2 regions of the Paraburkholderia sp. CNPSo 3281 genome follow, and region 2 is predicted to be linked to the other one. Evidence: predicted binding sites of a transcription regulator. Region 2 holds the regulator's gene; the other holds the start of a gene.
The links. Region 2 encodes FliA, which starts transcription of late flagellar genes. Its sites were predicted from a motif close to CTAAAGTTTNNNNNNNNNNNGCCGNTA; they were not measured.
Positions count from the first base shown of each region.

Region 1: the regulator FliA is predicted to act here: its motif matches at 2,249-2,275, upstream of fliS (flagellar export chaperone FliS).

Region 1 is NZ_JAMBPS010000040.1:65,998-71,555, forward strand. Features, by position in the region: gene M3I56_RS29360 (flagellar hook-length control protein FliK) at 1-1,303, opposite strand, end outside; gene M3I56_RS29365 (flagellar protein FliT) at 1,388-1,720, opposite strand; gene fliS (flagellar export chaperone FliS) at 1,717-2,163, opposite strand; gene fliE (flagellar hook-basal body complex protein FliE) at 2,308-2,643, opposite strand; gene fliF (flagellar basal-body MS-ring/collar protein FliF) at 2,930-4,738, shown strand; gene fliG (flagellar motor switch protein FliG) at 4,728-5,558, shown strand, end outside.
Region 2 is NZ_JAMBPS010000073.1:12,801-26,786, forward strand. Features, by position in the region: gene M3I56_RS36485 (flagellar brake protein) at 1-719, opposite strand, end outside; gene flgJ (flagellar assembly peptidoglycan hydrolase FlgJ) at 988-1,980, opposite strand; gene M3I56_RS36495 (flagellar basal body P-ring protein FlgI) at 1,991-3,190, opposite strand; gene M3I56_RS36500 (flagellar basal body L-ring protein FlgH) at 3,184-3,915, opposite strand; gene flgG (flagellar basal-body rod protein FlgG) at 3,933-4,721, opposite strand; gene flgF (flagellar basal-body rod protein FlgF) at 4,787-5,545, opposite strand; gene flgE (flagellar hook protein FlgE) at 5,573-6,820, opposite strand; gene M3I56_RS36520 (flagellar hook assembly protein FlgD) at 6,847-7,488, opposite strand; gene flgC (flagellar basal body rod protein FlgC) at 7,671-8,096, opposite strand; gene M3I56_RS36530 (flagellar basal body protein) at 8,190-8,705, opposite strand; gene flgA (flagellar basal body P-ring formation chaperone FlgA) at 8,953-10,275, shown strand; gene flgM (flagellar biosynthesis anti-sigma factor FlgM) at 10,456-10,809, shown strand; gene M3I56_RS36545 (flagella synthesis protein FlgN) at 10,859-11,302, shown strand; gene M3I56_RS36550 (RNA polymerase sigma factor FliA) at 11,467-12,198, opposite strand; partial or broken gene M3I56_RS36555 (MinD/ParA family protein) at 12,558-13,340, opposite strand; gene flhF (flagellar biosynthesis protein FlhF) at 13,333-13,986, opposite strand, start outside.

The DNA.
Region 1 (5,558 bases), on a different contig from region 2:
GCGCTTCGAGCCGCCCGCGCAGCGACTCGCTTTCCGCGGTGAGGCGCGCGGCGCCACCTGCGTTCGCCTGCACGCGCACGGCGAGCGTCGAGCCAGTCAGCGTGAGTTCCGCGTCGACCGTGCCGAGCTTCGGCAGCGCAAGCGTGAGCCGCGTGCGCCATGGGATGTCGTCGGCGTCCACGCCGCCTGCGCCCGAGTGTGGGTCGCGCGCATCGTAGTCGTCTTGCTGGATGCTCCAGTCCACCCGCACGCCCGGCCAGGCCTCGCCATTCCAGCGAAACTCACCGGTCGCGAGCAGATCGAGCTGCTGGCGCACGAGCGGTATCACGGCCGGATGGACCGACGGCCCCGCGGCCTGCGCGGCCGCCTCGTGCATGGCGGGCAGCAGGGTGTCGGCAAGCGTCGCGCGCGCCTGGGCCTGGCTTGCGGCCGCTTCGCCGTGCAGATCCGCCAGCCCGGGGAAGGCGCGCGCCAGCGCGGCGTTGAGCGCGTTTGCCGCGTTCCGGGCATTGCCCGCTTCGCCGCGCGCGGCGCCCGGCGCGTCGGAGAACGTCTCGGTCCATTGGACGTCGTCGATGTCGTCGTCGGCCGGGCTCCAGTCGAGCGGCAGTTGCGAGTGAGCGCCGAGCAGACGGTTCTGCGGCTCATCGGCAAGTTCGGCGGGCGAGAGTTGGCCGCGCAACCATTGCGCGAGGTGGGCTTCGTAGAAGAGTCCGCTCGAACTCACCGTCTGCGCGAGCGACGCAGCGAGCGCGGCGACCGGGCCGGCCTGTGCGGCGGCGGCAGCCGTTTGAGCGGCTTGGGCGGTTTGGGCGGTTTGTCCGGCCTGCGGGTTTTGCGAGGACGCCGTTTGCGCGCCGGCACCGGTGCCGGCGTCGGCCGCCCCGGCCAGTGCCTCGCCGGCCAGACCCTGGGCCGCGAGCGCCACGTCCGCGAGCAACGCGGCTTCCAGCGCCTGCGCTTCGCCCGCGAGACCCGGCAGCGGCAACGTGGCCGCGCCGCCGGCCGCCGCGTCGGCATCGGGGCTGGCCCAGAGCGGCGCGCGGCCCACCACGGCGGGCGTCGCTTCGCCGCCCGAGCGGATGATGGCGTCGAGCGCCAGCGCAACCGCCGAAAGCACGGTCTCCGTAGAGTCCTGCGTAGTGCTGGTGTTGGCTGCGGTGTCGGCGAGCGCGGCGGTGCCCGTTGCGAGCGCGGAGACGCCCGTCTGCGCCGCGCCGGAGGCGCTCTGCGGCCCGACCGGCGTGAGCGCCGCGATGCGGCTCGCGAGGAGCGCGGCGGCTCCGGTGTCGATTCCGTTCATGGTGTTCCGGATCTGCGCACGGCGCTGACCTGCCGGTTCATGGGGCGTTGCGCGCCGTTGCCTCGGGAGGCGCCACGCGCCGCGCTAGCGGGCTCCGTAGATTTCCTGCAAGACCCGCGCGGGCTGCACGGTGCCGTAAAAGAGCGCCGAAAGCCGTGCCATGCAAGGGCTTGCGAGATCGCGAATGGCGGCGTCGTCGGCGAGGATCTGGCGGATCAGCTCGTACTTGCGCGCCCGTTCGGAAACCGTGAGCCGCACCACGGCTTCGGCGTCCTTCAAGGCATCGACGAGGATCCGGTACTCCTCCTGCAAGCCGATCAGATCGTTCCAGTGCGCATCGCGCGCCGCATGGAGCATCTGCTCCGACACGGCCGCTATCGCTTCGTAGCGGGCGAAGTAGTCTGCTTTTGAACTCATCTCATCAATGAGCCGGGCGCTGACGCGGGTGCCTGTTCGGCCATCCTCGCCACTTCCGGCGCTATCCCCAACCAGGCTTCTTCGAGCGTAGCCAGCAGTCTATCGACCTCGACCAGCATGGTCTCGCTCTGTTTGATATTGGCTTCCAGCAGGCGCTTCGTCATGTAGCTGTACAGCGCATTCAGGCGTTGGGCGATCTCGCCGCCCGCCTCGACGTTCAACGCAAGCTGAAGTCCGCTCTCGACAATCCGGATCGCCTTGGCGATCGCCTCGCAACGCGGGCCGACGTTGCCGGCCTGCAAATGCATACGTGCCTGCGCGATGGCCTGGCGCGCTCCCTGGTACAGGAGCACGATCAGCTTGTGCGGGCTCGCCCCCATGACCCCCGTTTCGACGCCCACGCGTGCATAGGCGTTAGCTCCAGATTGGGCAGGGGAAAACATCGGCGCTTCTCCTTGATACGTTTGGCTTGAATGCGGTCGTCCGGCGCTTGCGCGAAGCACGAGCGACGGACTCTTCTAGCCGGGTTATCGGAACGTAGGGGAAGAAGCTTTAGCGCGTTGAGCGGGCGAAGGCTTCGGGCACCGTCACACCTGGATCTGCATGATGTCGGTGTAGGCAGCCACGAGCTTGTTGCGTACCTGCAAGCCGAACTGGAAGCCGATGTTGGCTTTCTGCATGTCGACCATCACGTCGTTGAGCGACACGTTGTTCGCGCCCAGTTCGAACGCCTGCGACTCGCCAACCGCCTTCTGCTGGGCGTCGCTGATCTGGTCGAGCGACGACTTGAGCGCCGCCGCGAACCCGCCGGCCGTGGCCGCGCCCGATTTTTCGTCGGCTGCGGTGGGGCCGCCGGCCGCCTGGGTCGCCATCGACTGCATTTGCGCCAGGGCGGACGTGAGCGGGGATACTGGCACGGTCATGTTTGCTCCACGAAAAGGGGACCTGCGGGGTATTCCGGGGCGAGCCCCAGGACCGGAGTTTCAGCGATTGCGCGGCAATCCTGCGGGCCCGGCCGAGACGGCGCACTGACAGGGCGCCGAATCTGGAGGAGAGCATAGCAGCGGGTCCGTTTCGGCAGCCCCGAAACTAGGGGGAAAACCCGGCTCTATTCGCGCAATCGGCTTGCCAGTGGCCCCGGATAATGCGTCACGTGAAAGTCTCCGCCATGCAAGGCGAGACCTGGAAGCCCCCGGAGATACCCGTCGCATGGATTCGACTGCCAATTCTTTGATCAACCCCGACGCCCGCATGGGCCTCGCCACCTCTGGCGCGGGCGCCGCGCCCAGCGCTGGCGCGGGCGCAGGCCTGGGCGGCGCGGATGACCTAGGCAGCGGCTTCGCGCAACGCCTCGGCTCGCTCTCGTCGTTGCGCAACGTGCGCGGCAACCCGCGCGCGCCGCTCATTTTTGCCGTGGCGGTGCTCGTGGCCGTGGTCGCGGGTCTCGTGCTGTGGTCGCGCGCGCCCGACTACAAGGTGCTGTACAGCAACCTGTCGGATCGCGACGGCGGCGCCATCATTACCGCGCTCCAGGCCGCAAACGTTCCCTACAAGTTCTCAGACGCCGGCGGCGCCATTCTCGTGCCCGCCGAACAGGTCAACGAAATGCGCCTGCGCCTCGCCTCCCAGGGGCTGCCGAAGAACGGTTCGGTCGGCTTCGAGCTGATGGACAACCAGAAGTTCGGCATTAGCCAGTTCGCCGAGCAGGTGAACTACCAGCGCGCGCTCGAAGGCGAGCTCGAGCAAACGATCCAGTCGATCGCGAGCGTGAAGTCGGCGCGCGTGCATCTGGCCATTCCGAAGCCTTCGGTGTTCGTGCGCGAGCGCGAGGCGCCCTCCGCCTCGGTGCTCGTGAACCTGTATCCGGGCCGCATTCTCGACGACGGCCAGGTCGCCGCGATCACGCACATGGTGGCGTCGGCCGTGCCGGACCTGCCGGTGCGCAACGTGACGGTGGTCGACCAGGACGGCAACCTGCTCACCCAGAGCGCCACGGGCGTGGGCCTCGACGCCTCGCAGCTCAAGTACGTGCGCCAGGTCGAGCACGACACCCAGGCGCGCATCGACGCGATCCTCGCGCCCCTGTTCGGCGCCGGCAACGCACGCTCGCAGGTGAGCGCCGACCTCGACTTCTCAAAGCTCGAGCAGACCTCCGAAGCCTACGGTCCGAACGCCAACCCGCAGGCCGCAGCCATCCGCAGCCAGCAGCAGAACATTTCGACGGAAATGCAGCAAAGCGGCGCGGGCGGCGTGCCCGGCGCGCTCACGAACCAGCCGCCGCAGCCGGCCTCGGCGCCCATCAGCGCGCCGGCGGGTGCGAACGGGGCGTCGGCGCCGGTGCCGGTCTCCGATCATCGCGACACCACCACGAACTACGAGCTCGACAAGACCGTGCGCCACTACAGCCAGGCGCCGGGCGACGTGAAGCGCCTGTCGGTCGCCGTGATCGTGAACTATCAGCCGAAGGTGGACGCCAAGGGTCACGCCACCATGCAGCCGCTCGACGCGCAGAAGCTCGCGCAGGTCGAGCAGCTCGTGAAGGACGCCATGGGCTACGACGCCAAGCGCGGCGACTCGGTGAACGTCGTGAACGCCGCGTTCCAGACCGAAGTCGACCCGAACGCGAACCTGCCGTGGTGGCGTCAACCCGACATCCTCGCCCTTGCCAAGCAGATTGCGACGTGGCTCGGCATTGGCGCGGTGGCTCTCTTCCTCTATTTCGTGATGGTGAAGCCGGCGCTGCGCCGCGCGTTCCCGCCGCCCGAGCCGGTTGCGCCCTCGCTGCCCGGCATGGCCGACGGCGAGCCGCTGCTGCTCGACGGTCTCCCCGAAGCCGTGCGCCTTGGCGGCGCCGGCGCGCAAGGCGAAGACAACGCGGACAACGAAGCCGCCCTGCTCGCCTTCGAAAACGAGAAGAACAAGTTCGAACGCAACCTGGAATACGCGCGCAACATTGCGCGCCAGGATCCGAAGATCGTCGCAACCGTCGTGAAAAGCTGGGTGAACGATGAACGCTGAAGGCGCAACCAAGAGCGCGCTGCTGCTCATGTCGATCGGCGAGCAAGAGGCCTCCGAGGTCTTCAAGTTCCTCGGTCCGCGCGAAGTCCAGAAAATCGGCGCCGCCATGGCGGCGCTCAAGAACGTCAAGCGCGAAGAGATCGAGATCGTGCTGCAGGACTTCGTCAAGGAAGCCGAACAGCACACCGCCTTCTCGCTCGACTCGAACGACTACATCCGCAACGTGCTCAACAAGGCGCTGGGCGAGGACAAGGCCGGCGCGATCATCGACCGCATTCTGCAAGGCGGCGACACGAGCGGCATTGAGGGCCTCAAGTGGATGGATTCGGGGTCGGTGGCCGAACTCATCAAGAACGAGCACCCGCAGATCATCGCGACGATTCTCGTGCACCTCGACCGCGACCAGGCCTCGGAAATCGCTTCGTGCTTCACCGAGCGGCTGCGCAACGACGTGCTGCTGCGTATCGCGACGCTCGACGGCATCCAGCCGCAGGCGCTGCGCGAGCTCGACGACGTGCTCACGAACCTCCTCTCGGGCAGCGACAACCTCAAGCGCAGCCCGATGGGCGGCATCCGCACGGCGGCCGAAATCCTCAACTTCATGACGAGCCAGCACGAAGAAGGGGTGATCGAGAACGTCCGCCAGTACGACGCGGAACTCGCGCAGAAGATCATCGATCAGATGTTCGTGTTCGAGAACCTGCTCGACCTCGAAGATCGCGCGATCCAGCTGCTGCTCAAGGAAGTCGAGTCGGAGTCGCTCATCATTTCGCTCAAGGGTGCGCCGCCCGCGCTGCGCACCAAGTTCCTCTCGAACATG
Region 2 (13,986 bases):
ATATAGCGCTGCAGCGTGTTCTCGGCCGAGCCGGGCAGCGCGTCGAAGCGAAAGCCCATGTGATAGCGGCGGTCGCCGTTGGGCAGGTCGATGAAGCGCAGCACGACGAGCGCGAGATCGACGCGCAGCTTGCCGTGCGCGCGCAGGTCGAGCTCGACGTCGGGCAGCACGAGCCCCATGGCGAGATCCGCCACGCGCTCTTCGGTCGTACGCAGCCCGAGGCCGCCGAGCGAGAGGTCATGCACCTCGTACGCGAAGCGCGGGCCGCCGCTCGGCAGGTCGCCGCGGCAGATGCACGGCTCGAGCACGGGCGTGTCGACGCGGAAGTACTCGCGCCGCTGCACGTAGAACAGCACTTCGGGGAAATCGGCTTCGAACGCGGGGCGCCCTTCGAACTCGGTGCGCCGCGGCGTGGCCGTATGGAACTCCACGCGCACGCCGTCGGGCGACGCGTGGAACTGGCACTCGGGCGCGGCGAGCACGCCCGTGTTCTGCTCGGGGATCGCGCCCCAGTCGAACACGAAAGTGCGCTCGCGTCCGTTGACGGCCAGAATGCGCGTGACGAGCTGTCCGCCGCGATACTGGAGGGTCAGGAAGTCGCCGCGATTGACGAGATTGCGTAGCTGGACGCCGATCTCGAGCGGATTGCGGCGCCCAAAGTCGTGGGAGCCTTCCGCGCCCTCGCCTGCTTCCTGTGGATTCGACTGAACGGTATTCATCGGCCTGCCGGGAATTCGTGAACGTGCCGGCGCGAGAGCGGACCCTTTCCGCACGCGCCGTTCGGGCGGTCCGACCGCCCGGATTGCTTTTCCATCTCGTCTGCTTTAGCGGCAGACATTGCGAAAAATTTAGGGATTGGGCGTAAAAAAAATATGCCTTTTCCCTGCATGAAACACGCGTGTGCAGCTTCTTCCGGCAACTGCGCCGAGGCAACGTTTGCACTTGCCTAATTGACGTCAACCGCGGCGCCGGCCGTCGAATCGATCGTCAGGCCATCCGCTGCATGATGGTGAGCAGCTTTTTCGCATAGTGCGGGTCGGTGGCGTAGCCCGCGCGCTGCATGCCGTGCGCGAAGCTTTCCGCGCTCTTCGAGCCGTTGATCACCGACGCGTAGCGCGGGTTGCTCTTGAGCAGCGTGGCGTAGTCGGTCATCGCGTCTTCGTACGAGTCGTAGGCGCGGAACTTCTCCACCACACGATGCGGCTGGCCGTTCACGTACTCGGTCGTGACCGTCGAGACGGTCTTGCCGGTCCAGTCCTTGCTCGCCTTGATGCCGAACACGTTGTGGCTCGCCGAGCCGTCGGCGTTCTTGATCTCGCGCTTGCCCCAGCCCGATTCGAGCGCCGCCTGGCCGAGAATGAAGCGCGCCGGAATACCCGTGGTCGAGCTGGCCTGCTGCGCGGCGTTGGCGAGCTTGTCGACGAAGGCGTCCACGGAGGCGTCGCCGTTGCCCTTGATCGGCGGCGTGAGCGCGCTGTTGCCGCTGTAGCCCGAGCCGTTGGCGAGCGCGCCGTTGGCGGCAGCGTTGCCGTAGGCGCGGCCGAGCGCGTTGAGCATCGCGAGGTTGCCCTCGTTCGCGTCCTTGCCCGAAAGCCCCGAGATCGCGCCCGCCACGCCGCCTGCACCGCCGGCGCCATCGGCACCGGCCGCGCCGCCCATGCTGCGCATGAGCTGCTTGAGCATCGCGTTCGCCACGCCAATGCCCTTGTTCGACATCTGCTGGGCGAGCTGCTGGTCCATCATCGAAGTGAACTGGGCGCCGTCGTGCGAGTCGAGCGGGCCGTCGTCGGGCGTCGCTTCGCGCATGCTCTTGAGCATCATCTGCGTGAAGACCGCGTCGAACTGCTTCGCGGCCATCTTCACGCCCTGCTGGGGCGAGGCGTTCGCCGCGGCGCGCATCGAGTCGAAGCCCTGCACGTCGAGCGCGAAGCGGTTGGTGAGGTCGAGGCTGCCGCCGCCGATGTTCTTCGTATTATCCAAGTTACACCCCTTAGATGATCTCGAGGTCGGCGCGCAGTGCACCCGCCGCCTTCATCGCCTGCAGGATCGACATCAGATCCGCCGGCGTAGCGCCCAGCGCGTTGAGCGCTTTCACGACCTCGGCGAGATTGGCGCCCGCCGTGACGAGCTTGAGCGATCCGTTGTCCTGCTTCAACTGGATCTGCGACTGGCGCGTCGCCACCGTCTGGCCGTTGGAGAACGCGCCGGGCTGGCTTACCGCCGTCTGCGTGTTCACGACGACCGAGAGATTACCGTGCGCGACCGCGCAGCTCTCCAGCGTCACCATCTGGTTCATGACGATCGAGCCGGTGCGCGCGTTCAGGATCACCTTCGCGGCCGGCGTGGCCGGATTCACGTTGAGGTCCTGGATCTGCGCGATGAAGCCCACCTGCGACCCCGGATCGGCCGGCCCGTGCACCTGGATCGTGCGGCCGTCGAGCGGCGAGGCCGTGCCCGGGCCGAACATGTTGTTGACGGCCGAGACGATGCGCTGCGTCGTGTCGTAGTCCATGTCGTTGACGGTCAGCGTGAGCAGACCGCCTTGCTGCGAAACCGGCGAGATCACCGAGCGCTCGACGATCGCACCGCCCGCGATGCGGCCCGCGGCGAGCTGGTTCACCTGCACCTTGCTGCCGTTGGCCGAGGCGCCCGCGCCGCCCACGGCCACGTTGCCCTGCGCGAGCGCGTAGACCTGGCCGTCGGCGCCCTTGAGCGGCGTGAGCAGCAGCGTGCCGCCGCGAATGCTCTTCGCGTTGGCGAGCGACGACACCGTGATGTCGATCTGCTCGCCCGGCCGCGCGAACGGCGGCAGCACCGCCGTCACCATCACCGCGGCGACGTTCTTCAGCTGCATGTTGTTGAGCGTCGACGAGGAACCCGACGAACTCGACGTGTTGTTGATCGAGATGCCGAGGTTCGCGAGCATGTTCGCGAGCGTCTGCGTCGTGAACGGCGCCTGGGTCGTCTGGTCGCCGGTGCCGTCGAGACCCACCACGAGGCCGTAGCCGATCAGCGGGTTGTCGCGCACGCCCTGGAAGGTCGCGAGGTCTTTCACGCGCTCGGCGCGCGCCGGCGTCGCGTAGGCGACGAGTGCGCCGCAGGCCAGCACGAAGCCGAACGCCACGCCGAGTGCGGCGAGCACGTCCTTCACGCGCGAGCGGCGCGAACGATGGAAGCGGATCTTCACCATGGCGCGATGTTCAGGAAAAAGCGTTGCAGCCAGCCCATCGTCTCGGCTTCGTCGATCACGCCTTTCGCGGAGTATTCGATCTTCGCGTCGGCGACGTCGGTCGATAGCACGGAGTTGTCTCCGGCAACGGTGTTCGGATTGACGACGCCGGAGAAGCGCACGTATTCGTTGCCCTGGTTGATGAGCATCTGCTTCTCGCCGGAGACGACGAGATTGCCGTTGGGCAGCACGTTCGTCACGGTCACGGTGATGACGCCCGTGAACGTGTTCGAGGCGTTCGCGCCGCCCGTGGCGTCGAACTGGTTCGCGCCTGTCGTATTCAGGTTCGCGCGGTTGAAGAAGCCCGGCAGGAAGTTCGCGGTGCCCGAGAAGCTCGCGCTGGTGCCGCGCTTGGTGGCCGCGCCCGATGATTTGGTCGCGTTGATGTTTTCGGAGATGACGATCGTGAGGATGTCGCCGGTATTGCGCGGACGCTGGTCCTCGAAGAGCGGCCGTCCCGCGTAGCCGGGATTGTAAATCGCGCCCGGCGAGGTATTCACGGGCGGCGGAGGCGGCACGGCCGTCATGGGCTGCTGCGTGATCGGCTGCCGGTTGGGTAGGTAGGCGCAGCCCGCCAGCATCGCGAGCGCCACAGCCGCCGCGAGCGCCCGGGGATTGCCCGGATGCCGCGCGCGGATGCGAGGATGGTTTCGAACGGACTGCGACATATTCTTCACCGACTTGATTAACCAGGGACTCGACCTCAGACCTGCATCTGGCTGAGGGTTTGCAGCATCTGGTCAGAAGTGGTGACCGCCTTGCTGTTGATTTCGTAGGCGCGCTGCGTCTCGATCATGTTCACGAGTTCTTGCACGACGTTCACGTTCGACGATTCGACGTAGCCCTGGTTGAGCGTGCCCGAAGCGTTCTGGCCCGGCGTGGAAACCGTGGGCGTGCCCGACGAAGCCGTTTCCGACAACAGGTTCTGCCCGTTCGACTGAAGGCCGGTCGGGTTGATGAACATGGCGAGCTGCAGCGTGCCGATGGTCGTGTTGTTGCTCGAGCCCGGCGTCGTGACCGTCACCACGCCGTCGCTGCCGATGGTGAGCGAGGTGGCGTTGGCGGGCACCGTGATCGCCGGGATCACCTGATAGCCGCTCGCCGTCACGAGCTGGCCTTGCGAGTTGGTCTGGAACGAGCCGTCGCGCGTGTAGGCCGTCGTGCCGTCGGGCATCTGCACCTGGAAGAAGCCCGCGCCGTTGATCGCCACGTCCTTCGAGTTGCCGGTCTGCTGCAGATTGCCCTGCGTGTAGAGACGCTCGGTTGCCACCTGCTGCACGCCCGTGCCCACCTGGCTGCCCGAAGGCAGTTCGGTTTGCTGGGTCGAGTTCGCACCCGGCTGACGCAGCGTCTGGTACATGAGGTCCTCGAACACGGCGCGCGAGCCCTTGAAGCCATTGGTGCTCACGTTCGCGAGGTTGTTCGAAATCACGTCCATTTGCGCCTGCTGGGCGTTCATGCCGGTGGCGGCGATGTAGAGCGATCGGTTCACGGTGTCTTTCTCCCGGTCCTGCCTCGCGCGCGGCGCGAGGCGGCCTTCATTTAACTTGAAATGGCTTAGCTGAAGTTGAGCAGCTGGTTCGCGCTCTGCTCGTTCTGGTCGGCGTTCGAGAGCAGCTTGGTCTGCATCTGGAACTGGCGCGCGTTGGTGATCATCGAGACCATCGCCGCCACCGGGTTCACGTTGCTGCCCTCGAGCGACTCGGTCGCGACCTGCACGGTCTGGTCCGCGTCGGCGGGGTTGCCGTCCGACGTGTGGAAAAGACCGTCGTCACCGCGCGTGAGCGCACCCGACGGCGGGTTGACGAACTTGATCTGGTCGATCATGGCGATCGCGTTGGCGGGGCTGCCCGGCGCAATGGCCGAAACCGTGCCGTCCTTGCCGATCGTGATCGCCGAACCGGGCGGCACCGCGATCGGGCCGCCGCCGCCGATCACCTGCAGGTTGGCGGCCGTGACGAGCTGGCCGTTTTCATCGACGTGGAGGTTGCCCGCACGCGTATAGGCCTCGTTGCCGTCGGCCGTCTGCACGGCCATGAAACCCTGGCCCTGGATCGCGATGTCGAGCGGGTTGCCGGTATGCGAAATCGCACCGGGCGTCATGTCCGAGCCAGGCGTCGCCGAGAGCACGTAGGTGCGCGTGGTCTGGTCGTTCACCGTCGAGCCGTCGCCGAACGACATCGGCACGGCGCGAAAGTTGGCGAGCTGCGCGCGAAAGCCCGTGGTCGAGACGTTCGCGAGGTTGTTCGCGACGACGGCCTGCTGCTCGAGCGCCTGGCTCGCGCCCGTCATCGCGGTATAAATCAGTCGGTCCATGATGTGCCCGGTACGTGGTTAGACGCGTTACATCTGCAGCAGCGTCTGGTCGACGGTCTGCTGCGTCTTGATGGTCTGCGCGTTCGCCTGGTAGTTGCGCTGGGCCGTGATCAGGTCGACGAGCTGGTTCGTCAGGTCGACGTTCGACGCTTCGAGCGCGCCGCCCGTGAGCGTGCCGTGGTTCGTACTGCCCGGCGTGGAGACCTGCGCGACGCCCGATGCCGCCGTTTCCTGGAACTGGTTGCCGCCCAGGTTCACGAGGCCGTTCGGGTTGTTGAAGTTGGCGAGCACGATCTGGCCGAGCGCCATGGTCTGGCCGTTCGAGTAGTTGCCGGTGATGGTGCCGTCCGCGCCGATCGAGAAGTTCGAGAGCGTGCCGCTCGCGTAGCCGTCCTGGGCGAGGTTGTTCACGCCGTTGGCCGAGCCGTACTGCGTCGTGCCCGCGAGGTCGAGCGTAAGCGGCTGGGGCGTCGTGGAGCCGTCCGCCGGGTTGATGCTGAAGGTGAACGACGTCGTGCCGTTGCTCGACACGGTGGTGTTGGTCGGATCCGCCGTGATGCTCTGCAGCGCGCCGGACGAGCTGAACTGCGCCGTACCGAGCTTTTCCACCGAGCCGGCCTGACCGGCATACACGGTCCACTGGCCGCTCGTCGCGTCTTTCGCGAAATACATGTTGACCGTCTGGGTGCCGCCGAGCGTGTCGTAGGCCGTGACCGACGTCGAATACGTGTAGCTCGACGAGTCGGTTGCGCTGAAGGGCGTCGTGGTCGGCGTCGTGGCCTGCGCGTTCAGGTTCAGCTGCGCCGTAATGTTCTTGGTCGCAACCGGCGCGATGTTGGTGGTCGGCACCTGCAGCGGCACGGTTTGCGCCGTATTGACCACGCCCGTCGAACTGGCGGCATAGCCCATCAGGTCATTGCCCGACGCGTCGGTGATAAAGCCGTTCTTGTCGAGCTGGAACACGCCGTTACGCGAATACGTGATCGTGCCGTTGTTCGACATCTGGTAGAAGCCGTTGCCGTTGATCGCGACGTTCAGCGCCTGGCCCGTCGTGCTGATCGTGCCTTGCGCGAAGTCCTGCTGCACGGTCTGGAGCGACGCGCCGAGGCCGATCTGGTTGCCCACCGACGTCGCGATGGTGTTCGCGTAGACGTCGGCGAACTGCGCCGTGCTCTGCTTGAAGCCAACGGTGTTCGCATTGGCGATGTTGTTGCCGATCACGTCGAGGTCGTTCGACGACGCGGCGAGGCCGCTCAATCCTTGCTGGTAGCCCATGTTTGTCTACTCCGCCTTTATCGTGTTCAGAGAATGGCGCCGACGCTCGAAAGCGCGACCGTTTTGCCGTTGGCGAGCGAGAGGCTCGCCGTGCCGTCCGACTGCTGGACCACGCCCTGCACCTGGCTCGCGACGAGCGCGGTTGCCGTGGCGGACTGACCGTTGGTCGTCGCGCTGGCGGTGATCGTGTAGGTGCCGTCGGCGACCGTGTTGCCCGAGCTGTCCTTGCCGTTCCAGGTGACCGGCACGGTGCCGGCCGACTGCGCGCCGAGGTCGAGCGTGTTGACGACCTGGCCTGCCGAATTGGTGATCGTGAGCTTCACGTCCGACACCGCCGCTGGCAGCGTGACGCCGAGTTGCGGCGACGTCCCGCTCGACACGGCGGCGGTGCTGCCCGGAGCGAGCACGGTCGAGCCGATGAGCAGCGCAGCCTGCGCGTTCTGGCCAGCCGAAAGCTGCGTGGAGAGCGATGACAGCGACGTATTGAGCTGCTGGATGCCCGAGACCGTGTTGATCTGGGCGAGCTGCGAGGTCATCTGCGAGCTGTCCATCGGATTGGTCGGGTCCTGGTTCTGCAATTGCGCGACGAGCATCCGCAAGAAGGTGGTCTGCAGGTCGCTCGCGCTCGTGCCGCTCGACGACGACGAACTCGAGCTCGTGCCGTTCATGGTGTCGAGCAGTTGCTGCGACACGGTGGCGGTGCTGCCGCCAATGGTTGTGTTGCTGGAACTCAACGCGTTCTCCCTCGATTGCGCTTCGTGCTTGGCGTGTGGTGGTGGCGGGCGCGTCTTCGTTGCGCGCCCGCTGGTCTCTGTACTTACTGCGGTGTGCCGTGCTTAAGGTCCCCGCTTCAGGTCCCGATCGTGAGCGTCTTGAGCATCAGCGTCTTGGCCGTGTTCAGCGTTTCGACGTTGGCCTGGTACGAGCGCGACGCCGAGATCATGTTCACCATCTCCTGCACCGGATCGACGTTCGGCATCGTCACGTAGCCGTCCGCGTTGGCGGAGGGATTGTCGGGGTCGTAGGTCTCTTTCATCGGCGTGGGGTCGTCCACGACGCCGGTCACCCTGACACCGCCCACCTGCTGGCCCGAGGCCGTGCGCGCACCGCCGAGCGGATTCACCGCGAACACGACCTGCTTCGCCTTGTACGGCTGACCGTCGGGGCCGGTCGTGCTGTCGGCGTTGGCGAGATTGGACGCCGTCACGTTCAGACGCTGCGATTCCGCCGTCATGGCGGAGCCCGCAACGCTGAAAATGTTCATCAGGGATGGCATGGTTTCGTTGACCTCACATCAGGTGCGCGTCACGCGCGCGTTGGTCGTTCATGGCTTCGTTACTGCGTTTTCCGGCTGCGCCGCGTGCGGCGATCAGCTCGAACCCGAGGTGATCGCGGAGAGCATCGTCTTGATCTGCTGCGAGACCACCGTCATGCCCGACTCGAAGTGCAACGCGTTGTCGGCGAACTGCACGCGTTCGGTGTCGAGATCGACCGTGTTGCCGTCGAGCGCGGGCTGCACCGGCGTGCGGTACATGAGCTGGCTCTTGTAGGTGTCGGCCGGGCCGCCCGTCGGGATCAGCTTCGCGTCGCCGGCCATGTGACCCGATTCCGTGGACGCCATCTGCATGCCACTCGTCACGCCCGCGGGCTGCGCCATGGCAAGCGGCTGGGCGTTGCCGCCCGAGGTGGCCGTCATGCCCACCGTGCCGCCGGCGCCCGTCTGGCGCAGCGCGCCGGCCAGCGACGCCGCGAAGTCCACGTCGCGCGCCTGGTAGCCCGGCGTGTCGGCGTTCGCGATGTTCGAAGAGATCAATGCCTGCCGCGTGGCGCGCACATCGAGCGCTTCGCGCCCAAAGGCGAATTCGGCATCGAGTTTGTCCAGCATCGGGCGTTCTCCGTGAAACGAAAAAGGATTCGGCGTGAGCGCGGCGGGCTCGCCAACAGGCGGGGAAAGCGGCGCAAACGTTAGGCGCGTGGTCCGAAGGCCTTTGCGCATGGAGTGGAATATTAGGCGGGGGTGGCAAGAACCAATCGGACGAATAGCCGGTAAAGCGCCCCTCTATTCGACGCTAGCGCGCGGGGGCCGCCGCCTAGAATGCGAGGCGTGTCAATGCATTCGATGGAGAACGACAATGCCGCAGACTGCCACCTTGCGTAGGCCGCACGCCGGCCTGGAGCGGCGTGCGCGCGCGCTGTCGTGGCGCGCGTCCTGGGCGTGCGTGCTCGCCTGCACCTTGGGCGGAGCGCCCTTTGGCGGCGCGCCCTTTGGCGGCACGCTCGCTCATGCACAAACTCCGGCGCAACCTGAAGGCGCCGGCGGCCAGATCTTCATTGCGGGCCCCGGCGACCGCTCGGGCGCCGACGCCGCGCAGATGAACGCGCTGCTCGCGAGCAACGCGAAGAAGCCCGCCGCGGCGGCGGCCAGCAGCGCTCCCGCCAATGAGGCCGCGCCGCTGCGCGCGGCCAGCTACGCCGATCTGAATTCGCGCGGCGTGCCCGAGGATGCACGCGCGGGCGTCGAGTCGAACGGCATGATCACGATTCCGGGTCCCGGCGAGCGCGCGTCCCAAGGCGACGCGCCGCGCATCGTCACGGTTCCCGCGCCGGGCGCGAGCGCCCAGCCCATGCGCGTGCCGGCGGCCAATGCGAACAACGCGGGCGCGCTGCAGCGCGTGAACCTGTCGAGCGCCGCGAACCGCGTCGCCCCGGTGGTCGTGGACGCCGGCGCGGCGACGCTCGCGGGCGCGAAGCCGGTTGCCAGCGCAAGCGCCGGCGCGCCGCCCAATCCCAATACCAGCGCCGTCGCCACGAACGTGCAGGCCACGCCGCCGGGCCAGCAGGACGGCGAATCGATCCGCGCCGTCGCGCTCGCCTTCCTGCAGCAGCAGTCGGCGGGCTTGCCGGGCCACGTGAGCATCACGGTCGCACCGGTGTTTCCGCGCGGCCTCGCCGCCTGCACCTCGCTCGAGCCGTTTATGCCGCCGGGCGCGCGCACCTATGGACACACGACCGTGGGCGTGCGCTGCGTCGGCGCGAAGCCGTGGACGCTCTATGTGAGCGCGCGCATTGCCGTGGACGTGACCTACTACGTGGCCTCGCGCCAGATCGGCGCGGGCGAAGCCCTTTCGGCCGCCGATTTCATGCCGCGCGCGGGGGACCTCGCGAACCTGCCGCAGACCATCATCACCGATCCCAACCAGGCGACGGGCGCCGTCGCGCTCGCGCGCATTTCCGCGGGCCTGCCGCTGCGCACCGACATGCTGCGCAGCGCCGCCTCGGTCGTCATCGGACAGACGGTCAAGGTGATCGCCGTAGGCAGCAACTTCACGATCTCCGCCGAGGGCAGCGCGCTTAACAACGCCGAGCCCGGCCAGCAGGTGCGCGTACGCACGAGCGCCGGCCAGATCATCTCGGGCGTGGTCAAGGACGCAGGTACCGTGCAGGTCCAGATCTAGAGCCGGTAAGCGCTGGTAAGGGCCGGATCAGGGTGCGCTGAGCCCCATCCGGCGGCCCGATCCGGCCGTTTCCGGCTTGGTGCGCCAGCACACGTAACAGCATGTAACGTTGGGATTTTCGGCTAAAGTTCGGCCCGACCTGTGCCGTTATCAAGGTCAAATCGATCAGGAACGCCCATCGTGAAAGTTGACTCCTCCACCCGCAATGATCCGCGCACGCTGCAGGATGGCCTCGCGCGCTCGCAAGCCGATTCGACCGGCGTAGGCGCCGCCAGCACCGACACCGCGGCCACCTCCGGCGCGGCAGGCAGCACGACTCCCGCCGCTCAAGGCGGCGCGAACGTGAGCCTCTCGTCGCTCTCGTCGACGATGCGCTCGCTCGCGGCGAGCGGTTCCGCCGACATTGACACGGCGCACGTGCAGTCGATCAAGGACGCGATCCGCAACGGCACGTTGCAGATCGATTCCGGCAAGATCGCCGACGGTGTGATCCAGACCGCGCGCGACCTCATGAAGCCGACGTCGGGCAACTGAAGCCCGATGCGCGAGCGCCGCGCAAACCTCGCTTTTTTGGTGCCTTGCAATGAAAGATGCCCTGTTGGCCACACTGATCGACGAACACGCCACGGTCGAGGCGTTCGCGTCGCTGCTCGCCTATGAAGAGAAGGCGCTCGTGTCGGCCGACGGCATGGAGGCGCTGCCGCAGATCGTCGAGCAGAAGACGACGCTCACGCAGCGTCTCGCGGGCCTGGAAAAGGCGCGCGACGCGCAACTGGCCGGCCTCGGCCTGCCAGGCGGCCGCAAGGGCATCGAAATGGCCTGCGACGGCGATGCGCGTCTTGCAAGCCAGTGGGCGCTGCTCAAGGGGTCGACGGAGCGCGCGCGCCGCAAGAATCTCACCATTGGCATGATGATCCGCACGCGCATGGAGCATAACCGCCGCGCGCTCTCGATCCTGCGCGGCGAAACGGGCAACGGCGCGATGCTGTACGGTCCCGATGGACGTCTGCCGGCGTTCGGGCTGTAAGCGCGCACGCAGATCGTTCGCCAAAGACAAAAGCCGAAGCGGCGATGCTTCGGCTTTTTTGTTTGCGCGAGTCCACTGCACCGACAAAAAGCCGGAGCGCTCACGCACTTCGGCTCTTTCACCGCACCAGCCCGCGCCGGCAGCCGCGCAGACCGTCTACCGCCTCAATTCTCCTGGCCGGCCCACGACATCTCGCGCAGCCGCGTGCGCAAGCGCGCCACCGCCTGGCTGTGCAGCTGGCACACGCGCGACTCGCTCACCTCCATCACCGCGCCGATTTCGCGCAGGTTCATGCCGTGCTCGTAATAGAGCGACATGAGCAGCTTCTCGCGCTCGGGCAGCCGCTCGATCGCCTCGACGAGCGCGCCGCGCAGGCTGCCGTCGAGCAGCGCCGAAAGCGGGTCCGAATGATCGACGCAGTAGCGGTCGAGGAACGGTTCGTCCTCGGCGGAGCGGTCGAAGTCTTCGTAGTAGATGAGCTGGCTGCCGTGCAGTTCCTGCAGCATGCTCTGATACTCGTCGAGCGGCATGCTCAGATGCTCGGCGATCTCCGTCTCGCTCGCCGAGCGCCCGAGCCGCTGCTCCACCTTGTGCACCGCGCTTTCCACTTCACGCGAGGTGCGGCGCAGGCTGCGCGGCAGCCAGTCGTTGCTGCGCAGCTCGTCGAGCATTGCGCCGCGAATGCGCTGGCTCGCATAGGTCTCGAACTGCGCGCCCTGATCTTCCTTGTAGCGGTTGGCCGCGTCGAGCAGGCCGATCATGCCGGCCTGGATCAGGTCGTCGAGGTCCACGCTCGCCGGCATCTTGGCGACGAGCTGCAAGCCGAGCCGCCGGACGAGCGGCGCGTACTTCGCGAGCACGTCGGCCTGCGAAATCTTTCCTTGAGCGTTATACATCGTGCTCTCCACTTCTCATCTCCCCTATTGGCGTCGTCGTGCGCACGTCAGACGTGCTGCGGCGACGTCCGCTGCGCGGGCGTATCGGTCCGCCAGCCCACATGGGACGGCGCGGACGCGGATGTTGCGTTGGGTGCGGGATGCACACCCGTCACGGCCGCAACGAACGAATCGGCGTTCGCGGCGAGCGTGCTGTGTGCGGCGTTTGTTGCATGCGTAGCGTGGGGCTGGACGCCGCCTTGTGGCGCGCCGTCCAGATCGTCGGCGGGTGCCTGGCCCGCCGCTTCATGTACTTCGTCCGTCGCGCCGAATAACGCTGCGCTGGCGCGCGCCGTGGCCGCCGAGCACGCCGAGACCGCGGGTCGCATCGGCCAGTGCGGCAATTCGGCGGCCACGTGGCGGAAATCGCGCGCGGCGGCCGTCGACGGAAACGCATCGACGATGCAGCGCGCGAGCCTGAGCGCCTGCGCCATGTGCTGATCGGCGGCGACGCTTCCGGCGCTGTCGAGCGACACGCTCAGGTAGCGGCTCGCCACCCCCGCGAGGTTCTCGATCGCGGCCTGCGCGTCGCTCGCGTTCGCCACATGATTCGCGAGCACGCGGAACTGCGCGATCGCATGCGCGAAGTGCAGCCGTTTCATGCACGCGTAGGCGTCCGTGATCGACTGCGCACCGATGCGCATCACGATCAGCACGTCGTGCGCGTGCATGGCGAGCGGCGAAAGCGCGCCTTCGGCGTCGAGCTGCGCGTCGATCAAGACAATGTCCGCGGGACCCGAAATGACCTTCTGCAGCTGCGCGGCCGTGTACTGCGCCCGGTTGTCGCGCGAGGCGGCCAGCACGCCGAAGCCGAGCGCATGGCGGCCCACGGCTTCCTCGAGCGTGCGCTCGCCGCGCATAACGGCGGCGAAGTTGCCTGCGCCGCGCACGCCGCCCACCAGCGCACAGACCGAGCGGGGTCCCAGACACTCGTCGATCACGAGCACGTCTTTGCCCTGCGCGGTGAGCGCCGCGGCGAGATTGACCACCGTGGTCGTGCGCCCGGGCGAACCTGCACCGCCCGTCACCGCGACCACGCGCGAGCCTTCGCGCGCGAGAAGCCGCCGCAGCCCTTCGGCCTGATCGATTACGAACTTATCCAAACCTGACCTCGTGAGCCTGCGAATTCGAACGCGTCGAGAGTGCCGACAGCAGCGCCGGGATATCGTCTTCGTGCGGCACGAACGGCGAACTCTCTCGCGGAATGCAGAAAGCGCTGCGGATCAGGAAGCGGCGCGTCGCCACGTAAAGGTTCTCGGGGACCTTCTGGCCCGTGGAGACGTAATGCACCGGCAGCTTGTAGCGCAGCACGGTGTCGAGCGCGCTGCCGAGGTTGGTCGCCTCATCGAGCTTGGTGAGGATGCAGCCCGTGAGCGGCGCGTTATCCGGACCGCTCTGGTAGGCCTGCACGACTTCGTTGAGCGTGTCGCCGTGGTTGGTCGCCGAGAGCAGCAGAAGGCGCTGCACCGGGCGGCCCGCGCCGCACAGCATGGCGATCTGGTCGGCCACGGCGCGGTCGCGCTGGCTCATGCCGATCGTGTCGATCAGCACGATGTGCTTGTTCTTGAGTTCGGTGAGCGCGAGCTGGAGGTCCGCGCCGTCGCGCACCGCGTGCACCGAAACGCCGAGGATCTTGCCGAAGATACGCAGTTGCTCGTGGCCGCCGATACGGTAGCTGTCGGTGGTGAGGAGCGCCACCTTGCTCGCGCCGAAGCGCATCACGCAGCGCGCGGCGAGCTTCGCCGTGGT